3 regions of the Synechococcus sp. 'PEA 65AY6A-5F PE A' genome follow, and region 1 is predicted to be linked to each of the others. Evidence: predicted binding sites of a transcription regulator. Region 1 holds the regulator's gene; each other region holds the start of a gene.
What was found. Region 1 encodes NtcA, which controls nitrogen genes in cyanobacteria. Its sites were predicted from a motif close to GTANCNNNNGNTAC; they were not measured.
Positions count from the first base shown of each region.

Region 1 (7,077 bases):
GAGGCGGATGTAGGCTACCTCCCCCTGGGGCAGCTTGAAAAAACCGGTGCGCACCGGGTTGATCAGGATGGACTGCCGCACCAGCTCCACCTCCCAGATGCGCTCCTGCCGCCTTAGCCGTAGGCTAACGGTTGTGCCGCTGGGGCCGCGCATGCGTTCTGCCACCTCATCCAAGCTCAGCCCTGCCACTGGCACCTGATCCACCGCCAGGATCTCATCTTGAGGTTGGATCCCGGCCTGCTCGGCAGGAGTCCCCTCCATTGGGGCGATGACCCGTACTGCCCCCTGCCCGTCGATGGCAATCTGGAGGCCGACGCCGCTCAACTCGCCAGCAGTGGAAGTCTGCAGGCTGAGGTAGTGCTCCCTGTCCAAAAAGCGGGTGTAGGGATCCCCCAGAGTTGCCAGCATCTCCTCGATGGCCCGGTAGGTCTCTTGCCGATCCTTCAGGGGCCGAGAGAGAAAGCGCTGGCGCACCTGCCACCAGTTCTGTCCGTTGAAACCCGGATCCACGTAGGCCCGATCCACATAGGCCCACGCCTGCGCCAGCAGTTGCTGCTCTTCCCCCCAGCGGCTGGCCTGCACCTGACAGGCGCCAATGCCCAAACTCGCCCAGAGCAGGCACCCTAGCAACAAAACTCGGACAGCCTGGCGTAACCCCCATCCGATCCCCAACCCTCTGCAACTGCTTCCCCCAGATCTCGGCTTCTGCGCAATCATCGGATCCCAAACTGAAGAAGAAGCTAAGAAATACTAAGAAACGTGAACAAGATGAGACATCAGCAGGCGTTTGGGCTGTTGGTGTAGGGATCCCTGTCTCAAAGCTGAGCCCGACTTCATGATCGTGTTAACGAATTGTGTTACAGTGCTATAGGGAGTGGGCCCGCCCCGCCCTGGATATCCAACTCTAAAAATTGCAGGCATCATGAGCAAAGTTTACGACTGGCTAGACGAGCGGCTGGAGATCACGCCTTTCGTCGATGACGCAACCGGGAAATTCATTCCGCCCCACGTTAACATCTTCTACTGCCTCGGCGGCATCACGCTGGTGTGCTTCCTCATTCAGTTTGCCACCGGCTTTGCCATGACTTTTTACTACCGTCCAACGGTGGCCGAGGCTTTTGAATCGGTCAACTACATCATGACCCAGGTCAACTTCGGCTGGCTGCTGCGCTCCATCCACCGCTGGAGTGCTTCCATGATGGTGTTGATGATGATTCTACACACCTTCCGGGTTTACCTGACGGGGGGGTTCAAGAAGCCGCGCGAGCTGACCTGGGTAACCGGCGTGATCTTGGCGGTACTGACGGTTTCCTTTGGGGTTACCGGTTACTCCCTGCCTTGGGATCAGGTGGGCTATTGGGCAGTCAAGATCGTCTCCGGGGTGCCCAGTGCCATTCCGGTGGTGGGGGATGCCCTGGTCCAGCTTATCCGCGGCGGCGAGGCAGTTGGCCAAGCCACCCTCACCCGTTTCTACAGCCTGCACACCTTTGTGTTGCCTTGGCTGACGGCGGTCTTCATGACGATGCACTTTCTGATGATCCGCCGCCAGGGCATCTCCGGGCCTTTGTGATCCCAAACCGGTTCTTGTGAGCCGGGCACCCTGGATGCATCTTTTCAGAACTTTTGCCCTAGACAAGGAGAATGGCTATGCCGGTCTCAAAGCAAGTGATAGCAACCGAGGCGATTACCCGCAAAGTTGACCTAGACAATCCCAAAGTTTTGGCCAAGCTGAAGAAGAACATGGGCCACATGACCTACGGGGAGCCCGCTTGGCCCAACGATTTGCTCTTTATGTTCCCGGTGGTGATCCTGGGCACTATTGGGGTGATTGTCGGCCTGGCGGTCATGGATCCGGCGGGTGTCGGCGAGCCGGCGGATCCTTTTGCCACGCCGCTGGAAATTCTGCCGGAGTGGTATCTCTACCCCGCGTTTCACATTTTGCGCATTGCTCCCAACAAGCTCTTGGGCATTGCCCTGATGTCGGCCATTCCGGTCGGCCTTCTGTTTGTGCCTTTCATCGAAAACGTCAACAAGTTTCAGAATCCGCTGCGCCGCCCCGTGGCGACGACGGTGTTTTTGATCGGCACCTTGGTCACCCTCTATTTGGGCATTGGCGCCACCTTGCCTCTGGATAAGTGGGTCACCCTGGGCCTGTTCTAGAGGGCAGAATATCGGCTTGATAACTCTGAGTGCAGCAGGCCGGTGGCCGGGCTGCACTTTTTTTGGACGTGGGGGACTTTTCGGCAAACCTGGGGGCCAAGGGATGGTAATATCGCTACGCATTCTTTTGCTGTGACCGCCCATGAGCGTTCCTTCCTCTGCTGTCCGAACCTATCGGATTACAGCCCTAGCCGGAGATGGGATCGGTCCTGAAATCATGCAGGTGGGGCGGGCGGTTTTGGATGCGGTTGCCGCTCAGGTGGGGTTTTCCCTCCAGTGGCAGGAGGGCTTGATTGGCGGGGCCGCCTACGAAGCCACGGGGGATCCCTTGCCGCCAGAGACCTTGAAAATGGCCCAGGAGAGCGATGCTGTTTACTTGGCGGCAGTTGGCGACTTTAAGTACGACACCCTGCCGCGGGAGAAGCGCCCTGAGCGGGCTTTGTTGGGCTTGCGGGCGGGCCTGGGGCTGTTTGCCAACTTGCGCCCGGTGAAGATCTTTCCGCAACTGGTGCAGGCCTCTTCCCTCAAGCCGGAGGTGGTTGCCGGGATCGACCTGGTGGTGGTGCGGGAGCTCACCGGCGGCATCTACTTCGGCCAACCCAAAGGGATCTTCACAGATGCCAAGGGATCCCGGCGGGGTGTGAACACCATGGCCTACAGCGAGGCGGAGGTGGATCGCATTGCCCGTGTGGCTTTTGAACTGGCCCGCAAACGCCGGCGCAAGCTCTGCTCGGTGGATAAAGCCAATGTCCTGGAAGTGTCACAACTGTGGCGGGAGCGGGTTACCGCCATTGCGGCTGAGTACCCCGACGTGGAGCTGTCCCACCTGTACGTCGATAATGCTGCCATGCAGTTGGTGCGCTGGCCCAAGCAGTTTGACGTCATTCTCACGGAGAACCTCTTCGGGGATATCCTCTCCGACGAGGCGGCGATGCTGACCGGGTCCATCGGCATGTTGCCCTCTGCCTCTTTGGGATCCTCTGGCCCTGGGGTGTACGAACCCGTACACGGGTCAGCCCCGGATATTGCCGGACAAGACAAGGCCAACCCCATTGCCCAGGTGCTCTCCGGGGCAATGCTGCTGCGCTACTCCTTGGATCAGCCCCAGGCTGCCGACCGCATCGAACAGGCCGTCGAGGCGGTTTTGGCCCAGGGCTACCGCACTGCCGACATCTACTCTGAGGGGATGACCCTCGTCGGCTGTCGGGAAATGGGGGAAAAGATCTTGGCTGCTCTGGCCCAGCAGCAAGCCTCCCCCCAAGGATCGCTCTCAGCCCCTGGTGGTTGAGGGGAGGTTCCCTCGTCGCTGCCCTGCCCTGGTGGCACGGCTACTCCTCTCCCAGAGGGAGGGATTGTCCCGACTGGTAAATTCCTGGAAACGGCCCTAGGGGCAGCTTCTCCCCCTAGGCAAAGCGATGGCCAAGCTGCATTGGGTCGTGGACGGTGATCTTTTTCTTGTGGATGGAAATGTAGTTCTTCTTGCGCAGCTCCCCCAACAGACGAGTGATGGTGACGCGAGTGGAGCCGATCGCTTCCGCAATGGCCTGGTGGGATAGCTTGAGATCGATGGTGACTCCATTGGGGCCGGGCACCCCGAAGTCGCGGCAGAGGATCAGTAGAAAGCTGACCAGACGGGATCCCATGTCGCGGTGGGCCAGCGTCTCGATCATCATCTCCGTCTGCAAGATGCGGGAAGACAGGCTCTTGAGGAGCAACATGGAGAGCTCAGCGTTCTCCCGCAAGGATTTTTCCACCTGTTCGATGGGCAGAGAGAGCAGCTCGACGCGGGTAAAGGCCACCGCGTGATAGAAGCGGTCGGAGCGCTGCCCCGTGATGAAGGAGAGCACCCCAAAGATGCTGTTTTCCCGCAGGAGAGCGACGGTAATTTCTTCCCCCATTTCGTAGACCCGCGAGAGCTTGACAGCTCCTTTCACCAAAAAGTAAACCCGCTCCGCCGGATCCCCAGGAAAGAAGATGGTCTTACCGCGCTCAAACGTTTCGATAACCGGAGGATGGTGAGGCCCTCCCAACTGTTTGAAGGCTGCAACCAGAGATTTTTCTGCAATGGCCACTGCCATATTCTTCAACCTTTTAAGGTCAGTTTATCCCTTAGAATCAACCCAACAAGATCAGCCAGGAGTGCCGGGGTTGAGCTGCCCGCTATTGACCCAAGCCACCCTTGACTCAAAAATGACCTCGGCGGCAAGATTATCCTAAGCTAAAAGACTCTGCTTGGATATCTTTGTAGCAGGAGCTACATCTTTGAAGTCTTGTCTCCTGTCCAAGATATGCCTCTAGCGCACTGTTTTGGGACGGTGCAGGCGGGAGGTGCGAGGAAAGTTATATGGGGATCGCGCAGGGTGGGGTTGCCGCCCCTTCTCAGCTAAGCCGTCAGCATTTCACGGTGCGGATGCCGGAGCCGGCCAATCACCTTTTGGAGGTGGAACTACAGATCCAAGAGGTGGATCCAGAAGTACCTCTGCAACTGCGGCTGCCGGTGTGGACGCCGGGATCCTACCTGGTGCGGGAATATGCCCGCCATGTGCAAGAGTTTCAGGCAGCAACGGAGCAAGGGATCCCTTTGGCCTGGCGGAAGGTAGATAAGCACACTTGGGAGATCGAGCCGCCCCGCTGTTCGGCTGTCGCGATCCGCTATCGGGTCTACGCCTACGAGCTGACGGTGCGCACCAACCATTTGGATCTCACCCACGCCTACTTCAACGGGGCGGCGCTCTTTCTCTACGTGCCCGGTCGCGAGCGGGAGCCCTACACCTTGACGATAATCCCTCCCAAACCCGACTGGCACGTCGCCACCAGTTTGCGACCTTTGAGGTCTTCTTCTGAGGATGCTGCTTCCGGCCAGTCTTTTGTGGCGGCAGACTACGACGAGCTGGTGGATAGCCCGGTGGAGGTGGGCCTGCACCAGTTGCGGTCGTTTGCGGTGGAAGGGATCCCTCACTACTTCGTGGTCTGGGGAGCGGGCACCCTAAATTTGGAGCAAGCGGTGGCCGATGCCGAGAAAATTGTCCGGGCCACGGCGGCGTTTTTTGGCGAGCTGCCCTACGACCGCTACTGGTTTATTGTGCATTTGTCAGCCGGGGGATTTGGCGGCCTGGAGCACAAGTACAGTGCCACCCTCAATTATTCTGGACTGGAGCTGCATCAGCCCCACTCCTACCGCCGCTTTTTGGCGCTGCTGGCCCATGAGCTTTTCCATGCTTGGAACGTCAAGCGGCTGCGCCCTCTGGCTTTGGAGAAAATTAACTACAACCAAGAAAACTACGTGGACTGTCTGTGGTTTTGCGAGGGGGCAACCAGCTACTACGAAAATGTCATCTTGCTGCGGGCAGGGATCCTCAGCGCCGAAGATTTTTTAAAGATCCTGGCCGAGCAAATTGGCCGGCTGCAGCGCACTCCAGGTCGAGCCGTACAATCGCTGCGAGAATCCAGTTTCGACGCCTGGATCAAGCTCTACCGTCCCCACGAAAATAGCCTCAACAGCCAGGTTTCCTATTACCTAAAGGGCGCTTTGGTCTGCTGGCTGCTAGATCTGCACATTCGCCACCTCTCAGGGGGGCAGGGATCCCTGGACACGGCCCTGCGGGATCTGTGGCAGCGCTTTGGTCGGACAGAGAAAGGCTACAGCAACCAAGACTTGCAAGAGGCGTTTGAGCGGGCAGCCGGCGCCGATCTCAGCCCCTTTTTCGCCGCCTATGTGGACGGCACGGAAGAGCTAGACTACAACGCCTACCTCCACCCCTTTGGCCTCACCCTCAAGGTTCACTTCAGCCGACCCAACCCTCCCCCCTACCTGGGCCTCAACTTCAACGGCGAAGGCAATCGCATCAGCGCCGTCGAGATGGGATCCCCCGCTCAAAAAGCCGGCATCTGGGCTGGCGATGAGTTGGTGGCCTTGGATGGCTTCCGGGTAAGCGCTGCCAACTTGCCAGAACGCTTGGCGGCCTACCAGCCCCACCAGGCCATCTGCCTGAGCGTCTTTCAGGGCGATCAGTTGAAGCACTTCTGGATCCCCTTAGATCCACCTCGCCCGGATGTGTACACCCTCGAAGCCCTGCCAGAACTCACTCCCGCCCAGAAAGCGCTCCAACAAAGCTGGTTGGGATCCCTGCTCGGCTCTTCGGGACAAGATACGCCTCTTCTTGCCTGAGAATCTTGAAACAGGCGGGTAACCTAGTTAACCTAGACAAAAAGTAACAATAGGGGCAAGGAGCCAATCTGATGGACCTCGTTTTGGCTTTGTTAATTGGAGTGGCTGTTGGTTTCTCATTGGGTGTTTACGTTGCCCGCCGTTACAAGGCCAATCCTAGACCAGAGGCCTGGCAGCGAGAGGTCATTAGAGAGATATCTTCATGGCTGGGCCAAGAACTCGACAAAACCTTAATCAAGTTAGGAGAAGGTCTGCAGGTTTGGGGTAAGGATCTTACGCAGGCTATATCTGTAAAGCTAGCTGAACATAGTGAGCAGCTCAACAGTCGGCAAGCTATCCTAGAAAACTTAGTGAAAGAAGCTAGAGGTATCTATCAGCAACTACAGGTTGCTCTTAAAAAATCTTCCAGATTAGAGATATCCCAAGCTACAGATCAAAACTCTCAAAAAGAGCAGGCTGCCATCCATAAAACAATAAAGAATAGTCTACCAGACGATGTACCGAGAGATAAGGAAAAAGTAGCTGCTTCTAACATGCAAGAAGTTGACATGAAGATAAAATCTTTCTTAAACTCGAAAAAAATAAAGATCAAAAGAATATATAAGAGAAGCATAGATATGGAGAAAAAAGAGGAGAAGCTAGATCGAATAGCTGACCTTATGGGTCGTAAGTACTCTTTGATCAAAAGATTCTATGGAATGATTAAGTCAAATATGAACAGCGGAGACTCTTTCTCAATAAACCTTAGA
Region 1 is NZ_JAOALE010000033.1:15,719-22,795, forward strand. Features, by position in the region: gene GG26_RS10800 (S41 family peptidase) at 1-717, opposite strand, end outside; gene petB (cytochrome b6) at 923-1,570, shown strand; gene petD (cytochrome b6-f complex subunit IV) at 1,648-2,160, shown strand; gene leuB (3-isopropylmalate dehydrogenase) at 2,303-3,448, shown strand; gene ntcA (global nitrogen regulator NtcA) at 3,564-4,238, opposite strand; gene GG26_RS10825 (M61 family metallopeptidase) at 4,505-6,328, shown strand; gene GG26_RS10830 (hypothetical protein) at 6,400-7,077, shown strand, end outside.

Region 2 (7,077 bases), on a different contig from region 1:
GGCAGCCACCTGGTTGATGCCCCGCAGGTGCTCGCCGGCGTTGTTGCGCAAAATGCCGCTGGCAAAGCGCTCGGCCACGCTCATCTGGCCGGGATCCCGTTGCAGCAGAGCCATTTCCCCCTGCCAGCGCTCCCAGGCCAGTTGGCCAGCGCCAATGAGATGCAGGGTCTGGGTAGCCTCGGAAACGGCGGGCAAAGGTTGGCGAACGGGCTGAAAATCCACCTCAACCCTTTGGCGGCCGCTGGAGAAATCTCCTACTGGCCAGCCCAGTTGCGCCGCCGCCCGCCAGGCGTAGTAGGTGTGGGGAAACTGCCGCAGCACCTGCTGATAGGTTTGCCGCGCCGCAGCCACCTCCCCCAGCCGTTCCCGCCATTTGCCGGCCCAGTAGAGCAGTTGCGCCCCCATTTCCGTATCCCGCTGGGCCAAGCCAATCTGCTGGGCTAGAGCAATGGCTTGGCTGAGATTGCCCGTTTGCGCCTGGCGCCAAGCCACCGTCCAGGCGGCGGTGGCCGCGGCTTCGCTGACTGGGAAGCGCTCCCAAAGGGTCTGCCGCACCGCCTGGGCCGATTGCGGGCTGCCGTTGCGGTCATACAGTTGGCTGAGGCTGAGCAACGCTTCTGGAGCTTCTCTATCCGAGCCGGATCCCACCTGGCGAAGCAAGTCGATCGCCGTCGGCAGGTCGCTCAGTTCCGCCAAACGGCGGCGGGTGAGAGAAGCCTCTGGCCCATCGGGAAACTGTGCCAGCAGCGCTTGGTAAGCCGCTTTGGCCTGGGGAAACTCCCGCGAGATCTGGTGGCTGCGCCCCTGGCGGTAGAGATTGCGAGAGGTGGTGGGGGCACGCCCGTAGGCGCGGGCGGCTTTGCCGTACTCCCGCTGCTCCCAATAGGCATCGGCCAGGATCTGCCAATCGGAGGCCGTGAGGGATCCCTCTTGGGCTTGCCGCCAGCGATCCAGCAGCGGCGTTAACCCAGGGGTTTGCGGGTGGTGCAAGGCCAGATCCCGCAGCAGGTCATACCGGTCAGGATCCAGCTCCAGCAGGTGCTTGAGGGCGCGGGCCGTCAGGGGGTGGGTGGGAAATTGCCGCCGCAACTGATCCACCTGGCCCATTCCCCAGAGGGCGTAGGCGGCCACCGGGCTGTGGGGATACTCCTGCAAGATCTTGGGCCACCAGATCTGGCGGGCTGTTTCTCGATCCCCCAGCTTTTCATAAGCCTGAGCCCTGAGCTTCCAGATCTCGTCGGTGAGAACTGGCAGCTTTTCTTCCAAGCCCTGCAGGTGCTCCAGGGCCGCTTGCGCTTGGCCGGCCTGCAGGGCTTTGTAGGCGCGCAAAAAGGCGGCGCCAGAAGTCGAGCTCAGGGGTGCTGGAGGCGCCGCCGCCATCTCGACAGGTTCTGCCCAGGAGGAGGCGTAAAAGCCCCACAGGACGCCGCCCAGTACTCCGCCTGCTGCTAAGGTCGCGGCAAGCCATCGCCTCCAGAGTTGCCGGTGGCTTGTTCTGCTCTGCATGCCTCCCTTCCCCAGCGTCCTTGACTAGGATACCCAATGGGGAGGCGCTGAGCCAGGACAAGTAACCTCAACGAGGAGGAGGCCAGTTGGCAATGGGAACCGGCTCGATAAGCTCCGCCAAGGGAAACCCTAGGATCTGGGCGTAGAAATAAAGCTCTGCCTCCAAAGCCCGTTTGATGTTGGCCGCCTGGCGAAAGCCGTGTTGCTCTCCCTCGAAGGGCACATAGGCCACTGGGATCCCTTTGGCCTGCAGGGCAGCCACCATCCTCTCTGCTTGGTTGGGAGGGACGATGGCGTCCTCCAGGCCTTGAAAGAAGATAACGGGGCAGTTGAGACCCTCCAGGTGGTGGATGGGAGAGCGCTCCCGGTAGAGATCCCGCCGCTCCGGGTAGGGGCCAATTAAGCTGTCCAAGTAGTGGGACTCAAACTTGTGGGTCTCCTGGGCTAGGGCCTCTAGATCGCTCACCCCGTAGTAGCTGGCGCCGGCCTTGAAGACGGTGTGAAACGTCAGGGCCGCCAGGGTGGTGTAGCCGCCGGCGCTGCCGCCGCGAATGAGCAGCCGCTCCCCGTCCACCTTGCCCTGGGCTGCCAAGAATTGGGCCCCAGCGATGCAATCTTCCACGTCCACAAGGCCCCAGCGGCCCTTGAGGGCCTCCCGGTAGGCCCGCCCATAGCCGCTGCTGCCGCGGTAGTTGACATCCAAAACGGCAATCCCGCGGCTGGTCCAGTATTGGATCCCCAGGTCGAGCACGGCTGCCGTCGCCCCTGTGGGCCCACCGTGGCTTTTCACGAGCAGGGGCGGTTTTTCGCCGGCAGGGGCAACAAAGTCTCGGTTTTTGGGGGGATAGAAGAAGGCGTAGGCCACTGCCTTGCCGCCACCGGTGGGAAAAACAATGGGCTCTGGGATCGACAGATAGTCGGGATCCACCGCCACGCTGCTGGAACGGGCCACCACTTCCACCTGTCCAGAAGGCAAATCCAAACAAACCAAGGCTATGGCTTCCGTCGGGGATCCGGCCAGGAAAGCGGCTTTTTCCCCACTTACCTGCAGATTGTGGATCTCGGTGTAGGGCAAAGGGATCTCTTCCTGTTGCCCCGACTGGGGATCCAGGTAGGCCAAATGGCACAGACCCCCCTGTTGGTAGCAGGCCAGAATGCGCCCATCCCCAGCAAAGCCGTAGGTGCTCAGGCCAAACACCCACTGCGGCTCTCCAAACTCCGCTTCCATAGGGCAGAGGGGAATGGGGCCCTGGGGATCCCAGCGGTAGAGGTTCCACCAGCCGCTGCGGTCGGAAACAAAGTAGAGATCCCCCTGTGGCGACCACTGGGGCTGGAAAATCGACTCAGCCGGGCCGCCGGCCAGTTTTTGGGGTTCTCCCAAGCTGCCGTCAGGAGCCACTTCCGCTTGCCACAGCTCTGTGCCGTCCCAGGGCATCTGGGGGTGATCCCAGCTCAGCCAGACCAGCGTGCGGCCATCGGGGCTCAGCCGCGGGCTGGCATAGAAGTCGTGGCCCCTGGCCAGAACCTGCTGGGATCCGCTTTCTAGATCGATGGCGACCAGCGTATTTTCCGGCTCTCTCTGACGGCTGTGATCCTCGCGCACGCAGAGGATGCGTCGGAATGCCCTGTCCACCACCCCATCTGCATAGCGATAGGGGCCTGCTTCCGTCAGGGGCTGGGGATCTGAACCCGGCAGCAGGCGGTAGAGCCGTTGGTCAGCGAAGTTGCAAAAATACACTACCCCTGCCGACACCCAATAAGCTCCACCCCCATACTCATGCACCCGTGTCCGCACATTGAAAGGTGCCGGTGTCAGCTCCACCAGGATCCCGTCGGCAGAGCGCCGCATCAACACATTGCGCCCTTTTTCTTGCGGGCGGCCCTCCGTCCAGTAGAGCTCCCCCTGATCCCAAACCATCTGTCCCAAGCGCAGGGATCCCGTCACCACCAGGTCAGCGGTAATCGGGGATCGCCAAGATCCATAGCCAGCCTGTTGCACCATAAGCTGTTAACTCTCAACTAATTCTCGACCCCAGAACCCCTATTATGCCGGCAGCAAGGGATCCCTGCCTTTGCCTACAGCCTGTGGGGAAAGGGAGCCGAGAACAGGCTCGGATTCTGGGAAAAGGTATCCCGCGATACAATTCTCTCCGGGCTGAATGGGTTTGATGGAACACGTTAAGGCAACAGGGATGCACAACGCTTTCTCGACTGCAGGATTAGCCTTTTCCTCTGTTGATGTTGGGAAGGCATTCGGTGAAAGCCTCAGCCGACTGCAGTTGGGCAAATTTAACACATGGGCGAGGTGATGAGCTAGGTGCTTCCCTCTGTTGGCCGGGCTGCTGCAACAACTGGACTTCTTAACACCCTTTGCACTCACTTTGTTTCGGAGATCACCGATGGCTCTATCATTTAATCGTCGTCAAGTGCTGAAAATGGGCGCTCTGGCCGGAGCCGGGGCGGCCCTAGGGCCGCAGATCTGGGTGAAGCGATCCGTGCCCGCCTACGCCCAGGGAGAGACCATCCGCGTTGGCATTTTGCACTCCCTCAGCGGCACCATGGCCATTTCGGAAACCAGCGTGGTGGATGCGGAAAAGCTGGCTATCAAAGAGATCAATGCCGCCGGTGGGGTTTTGGGCAAGCAGATCGAGCCGATTATCGAGGATGGGGCTTCCGATTGGCCAACCTTTGCCGAGAAAGCCACCAAATTGATCGATGTGGACAAGGTGGCAACGGTGTTTGGATGCTGGACTTCGGCCAGTCGCAAAGCCGTGTTGCCGGTGTTTGAATCCAAGCAGCACCTGCTCTGGTATCCCGTGCAGTACGAAGGACAAGAGTGCTCCAAAAACATCTTCTACACCGGCGCTGCCCCCAACCAGCAGATCGAGCCTTCGGTGGAATGGCTGCTCAAGAACAAGGGCAAAGAGTTCTTCCTGGTGGGATCCGACTACGTGTTCCCCCGCACGGCCAACACCATCATCAAGGCCCAGTTGGAAGCCCTGGGGGGCAAAGTGGTGGGTGAAGACTATCTGCCTTTGGGCAGCACAGAAGTTACCCCCATCATCAGCAAGATCCGGGCCGCTCTTCCCAATGGCGGTGTGATCTACAACAGCTTGAACGGCGACAGCAACGTGGCCTTTTTCAAACAGTTGAAAGGGGCAGGGCTGGGGCCAGATCGCTATCCTTCCATGTCCGTCAGCATTGCCGAAGAAGAGGTACAGGCCATCGGCCCCGAATTCTTGGAAGGGCACTTCGCCGCCTGGAACTACTTTATGACGGTGGATACGCCTGCCAACAAGAAGTTTGTGGAGGCTTTCAAGGCAGAATACGGCCAAAACCGCGTCACCAACGACCCGATGGAAGCCGCCTACATCATGGTTTACATCTGGAAGCAGGCAGTGGAAAAAGCGGGAACAGTGGAAATCGACGCCGTGCGGCAGGCAGCCTATGGCCAGACCTTTGATGCCCCAGAAGGCTTGGTAACCATGAACACCAATCACCACCTGACCAAGTATGTGCGGATCGGCCAGGTGCGCTCTGACGGTTTGTTTGATGTCATCTTTTCTACGGATGCCGTGGAGCCGCAGCCCTGGAACCAGTTTGTGGCAGAGACCAAGGGTTTTGCCTGCGATTGGTCAGATCCGGCCAAGGGCGGTCGCTACAAAGTCAGCTAGTCCTGGCCAGGGCTGGGATCCCTTGCCGTTTGGATAGGGTCGGGGATCCCGCCTAGATGCTCGGTTAGCCTCCCTAGTTTAGTTTGAAGGAGGATCCCCTGCCCATGACCTTGCTCCTGGACAGCTTGTTCAACGGCATTAGCATTGGCACCGTCTTGCTAATAGCCGCTCTGGGCTTGGCCATTGTTTTCGGCCTCATGGGGGTCATCAACATGGCCCATGGGGAGCTGATGATGTTGGGGGCCTACACCACTTTTGTGGTTCAGAATGCCTTTCGTCCCCTAGGGGATCCCTGGCGGGATCTGTATATCTTCCCGGCTTTGGTGGCAGCCTTTGCCGTCACTGCTCTGGTAGGGTTGGCCTTGGAGCGGGGGGTGATTCGCTTTTTGTATGGCCGACCGCAGGAAACCCTTCTGGCCACTTGGGGTGTGAGCCTGATCCTGCAGCAGTTTGTGCGCAGCGTCAATTGGGTGCTGGCTTTCCGCTTGGGGGCCTTCGCGGTGCTCTTTTTTGGCGGCTGGTGGCTCTTGGCCAGGCGAACGGATTGGCCGCGCCTCAAAGGGTGGACGCTGGCGCTGCTACTGGTGCTTTCCACGGCAATTGCAGCGGTGGGGGGGCGGGTGCTGGCGCAAACCTATGCTTTGGCGGTTACCCAGCCTTGGTTCGGCGCCCAGAACAAAGACGTGACGGCTCCCCGGTGGCTGGGGGGTGGGATCCCGGTGGGCAACCTGTTTTTGCCCAATACCCGCCTGTTTATCATCGCCCTCACCATCCTCTGCATCCTGGGGCTGTACTTCTTCTTGCAACGCACCCGCTGGGGGCTGCGCATCCGGGCGGTTACCCAAAATCGGGCCATGAGCGCCTGTGTAGGGATCCCCACGCAAAAGGTGGATGCCCTTACCTTTGCCATCGGTTCGGGTCTGGCGGGAGTAGCCGGCGTGGCGGTCAGCCTGCTGGGATCCGTGGGGCCGAACACCGGCCAAAACTACATCGTGGATACCTTTATGGTGGTCGTCGTGGGGGGTGTCGGTAAGCTTTTGGGCAGCATTGTGGCAGCGCTTGGGATCGGGATTGCCAACTTTGTCATCGGCTCAGGGACGCTGGCTTTGATTTTTCCCAACGTGCCCATCCTGACCGATACCCTCAACTTTTTTGCCACCACGAGCATGGCCAAGGTGATGGTCTTTGCTTTGATCGTGGCCTTTTTGCAGGTGCGACCTCGGGGCCTTTTCCCCGAAAAAGGTCGTATGGTGGATGCCTAGGGAATGATCTCGCTTGGCGAAAACTCTAGGACCAGACTCTCCATCTTCTACTCCCTCACAAAGCCCATGAAACTGGTTCATTCCCCCCGTGCTGATCATGAAGTGGCTGCTCCCGCCGCGGGTGGGGATCCCAATTCTTCTCGCAAGCTTCTGTGGGAGGCCGGGATCCTCATCGTTTTGGTGCTGGCCTTGATCTTTGTGGCCCCAACTGTGCTGTCTGGCTTTCGGCTCAACTTGTTGGGGCGGTTTCTGGCCCTCAGCATTGTAGCTTTGGGGATCGACCTCATCTGGGGCTATACCGGCATGCTCAGCCTGGGGCATGGGGTGTTCTTTGCCTTGGGGGGCTACGCTCTGGGGATGCACCTGAAATTGCAATTGCCGGAAGGTCAGATACCGGAGTTTTTCAGCCTCTACGGGGTAACGGAATTGCCCTGGTTTTGGTATCCCTTTTATTCGTTTCCGTTTACGGCTGTTGCTGTGGTCTTGATTCCGGCTTTGGTGGCGGCAGCCCTGGGGTATTTGGTGGTGAGAAATCGCATCCGAGGGGTTTATTTTTCCATTTTAACTCAGGCCACCACGATCATTTTCTTTAACTTCTTCAACGGCCAACAGCGCTTAATCAACGGCACCAACGG
Region 2 is NZ_JAOALE010000014.1:24,879-31,955, forward strand. Features, by position in the region: gene GG26_RS06580 (transglycosylase SLT domain-containing protein) at 1-1,506, opposite strand, end outside; gene GG26_RS06585 (S9 family peptidase) at 1,574-3,508, opposite strand; gene urtA (urea ABC transporter substrate-binding protein) at 3,906-5,180, shown strand; gene urtB (urea ABC transporter permease subunit UrtB) at 5,285-6,442, shown strand; gene urtC (urea ABC transporter permease subunit UrtC) at 6,446-7,077, shown strand, end outside.
Region 2: the regulator NtcA is predicted to act here: its motif matches at 3,635-3,648, upstream of urtA (urea ABC transporter substrate-binding protein).

Region 3 (7,077 bases), on a different contig from region 1:
GTCCCGCCAAACAATAAGCTGCGGCCCGGATCCCTCAGCGCAACAAGGAGGATGCTGCTCCAAGAAGTTGAGGAAACTGGGGTGGAAGCGCAGGCGAATCTTAGCCTCATCTTCTCCGCGCAAAAGGTAGCGGCGAGAAAAGTCGGGATGGTTCTCGAAATTGATATCCTGCATGCCAAAAGCTTTAGCAACGTCGTGGAACAAGGGAACTTCTGGGTGCAGCCGAAAATGAGGTAGCCGTAGGTCTTCGCAATAGGCCCAGAAAACAGACTGGCAATGAGTGCCGCGACTCTTGCCCCAGACAATCCTGCGACTCTTGCCCCTGCCGCTGGGGTACCTATGATCGTCGGGTGTGGGCGCTCCTGCCCTGGCCCGCCTCTTGCCCCTGCCGCTGGGGTACCCATACTGATAGTCAAAGGCACCGATCTCAGTTCCATCGATTAGCCGCTTGGACATTGAGTTGTAGAAACGTCGATCGTAGCCTTGTTCAAATAGTTTAAAGCCTGCCTGAAGCAAGCGGGAGCGGATCCCTTCGGGTAGCTCTGCTGAAAACGACATGCCCAGGCTCCTGGCCACCTGCTCCAAAGCTTCCCGACGCTTCTTCTCTAGATAGTCAGCTAGCTTCTCTAGATAGACAACAAGCGCCAGAAGGCCTAAGAGAATAAGGACCCAAATAATAAGAGCTATAAGCCATCCCATCCAAACCCCCCCCTGAGTTTGTAAACTCAGCACCCCCACCCAGAGTACCATAGCAGGCACAAAAAAGGGATCCCTCCAGCAAGAAGGGATCCCGTTCAAAAGCCTTGGTCGAGAACTAATGCTTTAGATGAAAACCTCGATTAGGCGTCGAAATAGAGGGCAAACTCGTAGGGGTGAGGCCGCAGATTAATGGGGTTGATCTCGTTGTCGATCTTGTACTCAATATAGGCCTCGATGAGATCCTCAGTAAAGACGCCTCCCTCCAACAAGAAAGCGTGATCCTTCTGCAGGCTTTCCAAAGCATCCAGCAGGGATCCGGGCGTGGAGGGGATCTTGGCCAGCTCGTCTGGCTCTAGATCGTAGATGTCTTTGTCCAGGGGCTCGCCGGGGTGGATCTTGTTCTTGATCCCGTCCAAGCCGGCCATCAACATGGCCGAGAAGGCGATGTAGGGGTTGCAGGTGGCATCGGGGCAGCGAAACTCCAGCCGCTTGGCCTTGGGATTTTTGCCCGTGACCGGAATGCGAATGGAAGCCGAGCGGTTGCCCTGCGAGTAGGCCAGGTTTACCGGCGCCTCAAACCCGGGCACCAAGCGCTTGTAGGAGTTGGTGGTGGGATTGGTGAAGGCCAGGATGGCCGGGGCGTGCTTGAGCAGGCCGCCGATGTAGTAGAGAGCCGTTTCGCTGAGATCGGCATAGTTGCCCTCTTGGTAGAACAGGGGCTGACCGTCTTTCCAGAGGGACTGGTGCGTGTGCATGCCGCTGCCGTTGTCATTGAAGAGGGGCTTGGGCATGAACGTCACTGTCTTGCCGTGCTTGCGGGCCACGTTCCGGATCACGTACTTGTAAATCATCATGTAGTCGGCAGCCGTGATCAGATCGGCAAAGCGGTAGCCCAGCTCCCCTTGCCCGCCGGTAGCCACCTCGTGGTGGTGCTTCTCGATAGGCACCCCCAACTTGGCCATCGTCAGCAGCATCTCGGTGCGGAGGTCTTGATGAGCATCGGTAGGCGGGACGGGGAAATAGCCTTCTTTGTAGCGCGGCTTGTAACCGAGGTTGCCGCCTTTTTCCTCCCGGCCTGAGTTCCAGCGGCCCTCAATCGAATCTACGAAGTAGTAGCCGGCATTTTGGGTTTGGTCAAACCGCACATCTTCAAAAATGAAAAACTCTGCCTCTGGGCCAAAGTAAGCCGTGTCGGCAATGCCGGTAGACTGCAGATAGGCAACCGCCCGCATGGCCAGGCTCCGAGGACAACGGCTGTAGGGCTGGCCAGTGCGCGGCTCGATGATGTTGCAGATGAGGCTGAGGGTGGGCACTTGGAAAAAGGGGTCGATCCAGGCCGTTTTGGGGTCTGGCACCATGTACATGTCCGACTCGTTGATGGATTTCCAGCCCCGGATGCTGGAGCCATCAAAGGGCAGCCCTTCGCTAAAAACTTGCTCTGTCAGCATTGAAGAGTGGAAGGAGACATGCTGCCAGGTGCCGAAGATGTCCACAAACTTGAGATCCACCATCTGGACATCGTTGTCCTGGATCATCTGAAGCACTTCTTGGGGCGTGGATGCCATTACTCTCTCCTAATTGGGTTGCGGTTGAGACTGGGGTAATCAAAGCTAGACGGGATCCCCACGCTTCGACTTGAATGGGCCAAAAGCGCTCACCCATCCTAGAAAGGCCGATCTCAGCATTTTGTAGTTTCTGATACGAAATTGCCCTGGCTTTGGCCTTCTGCTCCAGAGGTTGGCCATCGCGCCTCTCAGCCAGGCGTTTCTGCCCTGTTGTCCTCCAGACAGAGACAAAACCCTGTCCCCCTAGCTAGAGGAAAGCGAAAATGGGACTAACAAGCTCCAGCCTCGCCGAGGGTACCAGCTCGTGTTAGGCTAAAACGTAGTCGTTATGAGTTTGGTTTAGTTTTCAGCAACAGCAAGGAGCGACATCGGATGACAGAGCAAAGTCGGGTTGAGAACGTGGTGATTATTGGTTCTGGCCCTGCTGGGTTTACGGCGGCCATTTATGCCGGGCGTGCCAACCTGAAGCCGGTTGTGTTTGAGGGGTTTCAGGTGGGCGGGATCCCGGGCGGGCAGTTGATGACCACCACCGAGGTGGAGAACTTTCCGGGTTTTCCCGAGGGCATCAGTGGCCCCCAACTGATGAAAAACATGCGTGCCCAGGCGCAGCGGTGGGGGGCAGAGCTTTACCCCGAGGACGTCACCTTTGTGGATCTGAGCCAGCGGCCTTTTGTGGTTCGCTCTGACGAACGGGAAGTGCGCACCCACAGCCTGATTATTGCCACCGGGGCCACGGCCAAGCGCCTGCACTTGCCCGGAGAGGAGATCTACTGGAACCGGGGCATGTCGGCCTGCGCCGTCTGCGATGGGGCCATGCCCATGTTTAGGGGGGTGGAGCTGGTGGTCATTGGCGGCGGCGATACCGCCTGTGAGGAGGCCACCTACCTGACCAAGTTTGGATCCCATATCCACATGCTGGTGCGCAGTGGCAAGATGCGGGCCAGCAAGGCCATGCAAGACCGGGTGCTCAACCACCCCAAGATTACCGTCCACTGGCACACGGAGGCGGTGGAGGTTCTGGGCGACGGCCTGCGCCTGACGGGGGTGAAGGTGCGCAACAACCAGACGGGCGAGATCCGGGAGATGGCAGTGGGCGGCCTGTTCTACGCCATCGGCCACAAGCCCAACACCGACTTGTTCAAAGGGCAACTGGAACTGGATGAAGTGGGCTACATTGTCACCCGCCCAGGATCTGTAGCCACCAGTGTAGAGGGCGTGTTTGCCGCCGGGGATGTGCAGGATCACGAGTTTCGCCAGGCCATCACCGCTGCCGGCACCGGCTGTATGGCGGCCATGCTGGCGGAGCGCTGGCTCTCCGAACACGGCCTGGCACAGGAGTATCACGTCGTCCCTCAAAGCCATCTTGAGCCCGCTTCTGCCTCTGCTGTCGAGGTAGAGCCGGGGGGAGACTCGGCTGTTGAGGAGGCCAGTTTTGAGCAGGAGGTGCAAGATGACCTCGACTTCAGCCAGACCTGCCACGAGGGGAGCTATGCCCTGCGGCGGCTCTACCACGAAAGCGATCGCCTGCTGATGGTCAAGTACACCGCCCCCACCTGTGCCCCTTGTCATGCCCTCAAGCTGATCTTGAACAAGGTCATCGAAGAGTTTGCCGACAAGCTGCATGTGGTGGAGATCGACATCGAGAAAGACCCGGAGATCGCCGAGGCAGGGGGGGTCACCTGCACGCCGACGGTGCAGTTTTTCAAAAACAAGGAGCTGGTGGCTCAGGTGGTGGGTGTCAAGCCCAAGTCCCACTACCGGGAGGTGATCCAGGCCAATTTGTCTGAGGCAAAATCAGCTTGAGGTAGTCCCCCTCACCCCCGGCCCCTCTCCCAGCCCCTCTCCCTGAGGGAGAGGGGAGCTAGGCGGCTAGTCGGCAAAGGCGCTGTAGTAGGCACCCTGCAGGGCGGCCAAAGAGACTGACAACAGGGGATCCCCTTCTGCCGTTGTCAACACCAACGGATCCGCAGGCCCGCCCACCTGTCCTAGAAGCTGCCACTGGCCGGGGAGCTGCGACTCTAAGTAGGCTTCCCAAGGAGAGTGCTGGGCCGGGTCCACAGAAACGAGGATGCGGCTGGATCCCTCGCCAAAGAGGGCCTGATCCCAGCGCAGGGATCCAGGAGCTAGGGAGACGCTGGCGCCGCGGCCCCCACTCAGGCAGGCTTCTGCCAAGGCCACCGCCAGCCCTCCCTCGCTGCAGTCGTGGGCGGAGCGCACCCACCCCTGGCGGATGCCGTGGCGGCAGGCCCCTTGCACGCGCTTTTCCAGCTCCAGATCCACGGGGGCAGGACGACCCGTGACCTTGTTGTAGATTGCCGCCAAATACTCGCTGCCGCCCAGGCTGGTGACGGCCTGGGATCCCAAGAGGTAGACGAGATCCCCTTCTTGCTGCCACCCCTGGCCACAGATGAATTTCAAGTCCGGAATGAGGCCCACCATGCCGATGACGGGGGTGGGGTAGATGGCCTGGGATCCCTTCTCGTTGTAGAGGGAGACGTTCCCCCCCGTAACCGGCGTGCCCAGGGCGCGGCAGGCCTCGGCAATCCCCCGACAGGCCAGGGCCAACTGCCAGTACACCACTGGGTTTTCCGGGCTGCCGAAGTTGAGGTTGTCGGTTATGGCTAGGGGATCCGCCCCCACGCAGGAGAGGTTGCGGGCGGCTTCGGCCACGGCGGCCTTGGCCCCCTCGTAGGGATCCAAATACACCCAGCGGCCATTGCCATCTAGGGTGGCGGCAATGGCTTTGCGGGCAGCCTGCAGAGGGGGCACCTCGCCCACGCCAAATTTTTGGGAGCGGATGCGGATAACCGCCGCATCTCCCTGTCCCGGCCAAAGGACGGTGTTGTTTTGCACCTGGTGGTCATACTGGCGGTAGATCCAGGCTTTGCTGGCCAGGGTGGGGCGGGCCAAAAGCTGCAGCAGCACCTCTTGCCAGGCCAGCGTTGCCTGACCTAGGTGAATCCCTTCGCGATCGCAGGGGGGTAGAGTGGCGGGATCCCATTGCCATGCCGCTTGCACATACTCCGGCGGCTCTGGCAACAGGGGGCGGACGTAAACAGGAGTATCCTCCGCCAAGGCCCGCGCCGGCACCCTCACCACGCAGGATCCCTGGTGCCAGATCTCCACCAGCGGCTCGGCAATGACTTCTCCGGCCACGCTGGCCTGCAGGCCCCAGCGATGGAAGATCTCCATTACCTCCGCCTCGCGGCCTTTTTGCACCACCAGCAGCATCCGCTCCTGGGACTCCGAGAGCAAGTATTCCCAAGCCGCCATGCCGCTTTCCCGCGCCGGCACGCGGTCGAGGTCAAAGCGGATCCCCACCCCTCCTTTGGCGGCCATCTCTGCGGTGGAGCAGGTGATCCCGGCTGCCCCCATGTCCTGGGCCGCCACCACCGCTCCCGTGGCAAAGGCCTCCAGGCAGGCCTCGATGAGACATTTGCCCAGAAAGGGATCCCCCACCTGCACCGCCGGCCGATCCTGCTGCGCGTCCTCCTTGAGCTCGGCGCTGGCAAAGCTGGCCCCGCGGATCCCGTCCCGGCCGGTGGTGGCGCCGACGTACAAGATCGGGTTGCCCACTCCCCGCGCTGCCGACTTCACCACCGCCGGCGTCTCCAGCAGGCCCAGGGCCATGACGTTGACCAGGGGGTTGCCGCTGTAGCAGGGATCCACCGCCACTTCCCCCCCCACCGTGGGCACCCCCACGCAGTTGCCGTAGTGGGCGATCCCCTCCACCACCCTGGCCATGAGGCGGCGGTTGCGGGGATCCGTGAGCGGCCCAAAGCGCAAAGAGTTCAACAGCGCAATGGGGCGGGCGCCCAGGGTAAAGATATCCCGCAGGATGCCCCCCACCCCGGTGGCCGCCCCCTGGAAGGGTTCCACGGCGGAAGGATGGTTGTGGGACTCGATCTTAAAGGCCAGCCAGTCCCCATCCCCCAGATCCACCACGCCGGCATTTTCCCCCGGCCCCACCACCACCCGCTCGCCCGTGGTGGGAAAGTGCTTTAGCAGAGGGCGGGAGTTCTTGTAGCAGCAGTGCTCCGACCACATCACCCCAAACATGGCCAGCTCGGTGGGGTTGGGATCCCGGCCCAGTTGCTGCTGGATCTGGCGGTATTCCTCTGGGGAAAGGCCGTGGGCTTTCAGGTCTGGCGGGGCAGAAGCGGAGGTCATAGCGTTCAAGGTTTACCTAATTCGCCAGGAAGGCCTGCCCTGTACCCCCCTATATCCCCCCGTACACGGGGGGACTGGGGGGCCGGTCAGAGTCGGGATGAATGGCGAAGACACTCATGAACAGATATCGTAATCTCATGTGCGAATTGCCTACCAGTACCGCTTGCGCCCTACTTCTAGCCAAGTCGCCCTAATGGGTGAGTGGCTGGAGTTGTTGCGTAAACAGTACAACTATCGCTTGGCGGAGCGCTTCCGCTGGTGGGAGCAAAATCGCTGCGGTATCCATGCTTGCTCCTTAACGGTCTGTCATCTGCCTGAGTTGAAGGAGCAGCCCGACTTGTACTCGCAGCAGCGGGACTTGCCCAATACCAAGGCTTTGTTTCCTGAATACCGAGAGATTTATTCCTAGGTGCTCCAAGACTGCATACGGCGGGTACAAAGGGCCTTTGATAGATGGATCAAAGGTGACTCCAACGGCAAGCGGGCAGGAAGGCCGAGATTTAAGGGTGTTGGGCGGTACCGCTCCTTTACCTTCCCCCAAATGAAGCAGGACTGCATTCGAGGGAAGTTTATCCATCTGCCCAAAATTGGGCCGGTTAAGCTGATCCAGCACCGTCCTTTGCCCGACGGTTTTACGATCAAG
Region 3 is NZ_JAOALE010000003.1:145,592-152,668, forward strand. Features, by position in the region: gene GG26_RS02275 (hypothetical protein) at 1-558, opposite strand, end outside; gene glnA (type I glutamate--ammonia ligase) at 840-2,264, opposite strand; gene trxB (thioredoxin-disulfide reductase) at 2,637-4,067, shown strand; gene purL (phosphoribosylformylglycinamidine synthase subunit PurL) at 4,134-6,434, opposite strand; gene GG26_RS02295 (helix-turn-helix domain-containing protein) at 6,574-6,843, shown strand.
Region 3: the regulator NtcA is predicted to act here: its motif matches at 2,388-2,401, upstream of glnA (type I glutamate--ammonia ligase).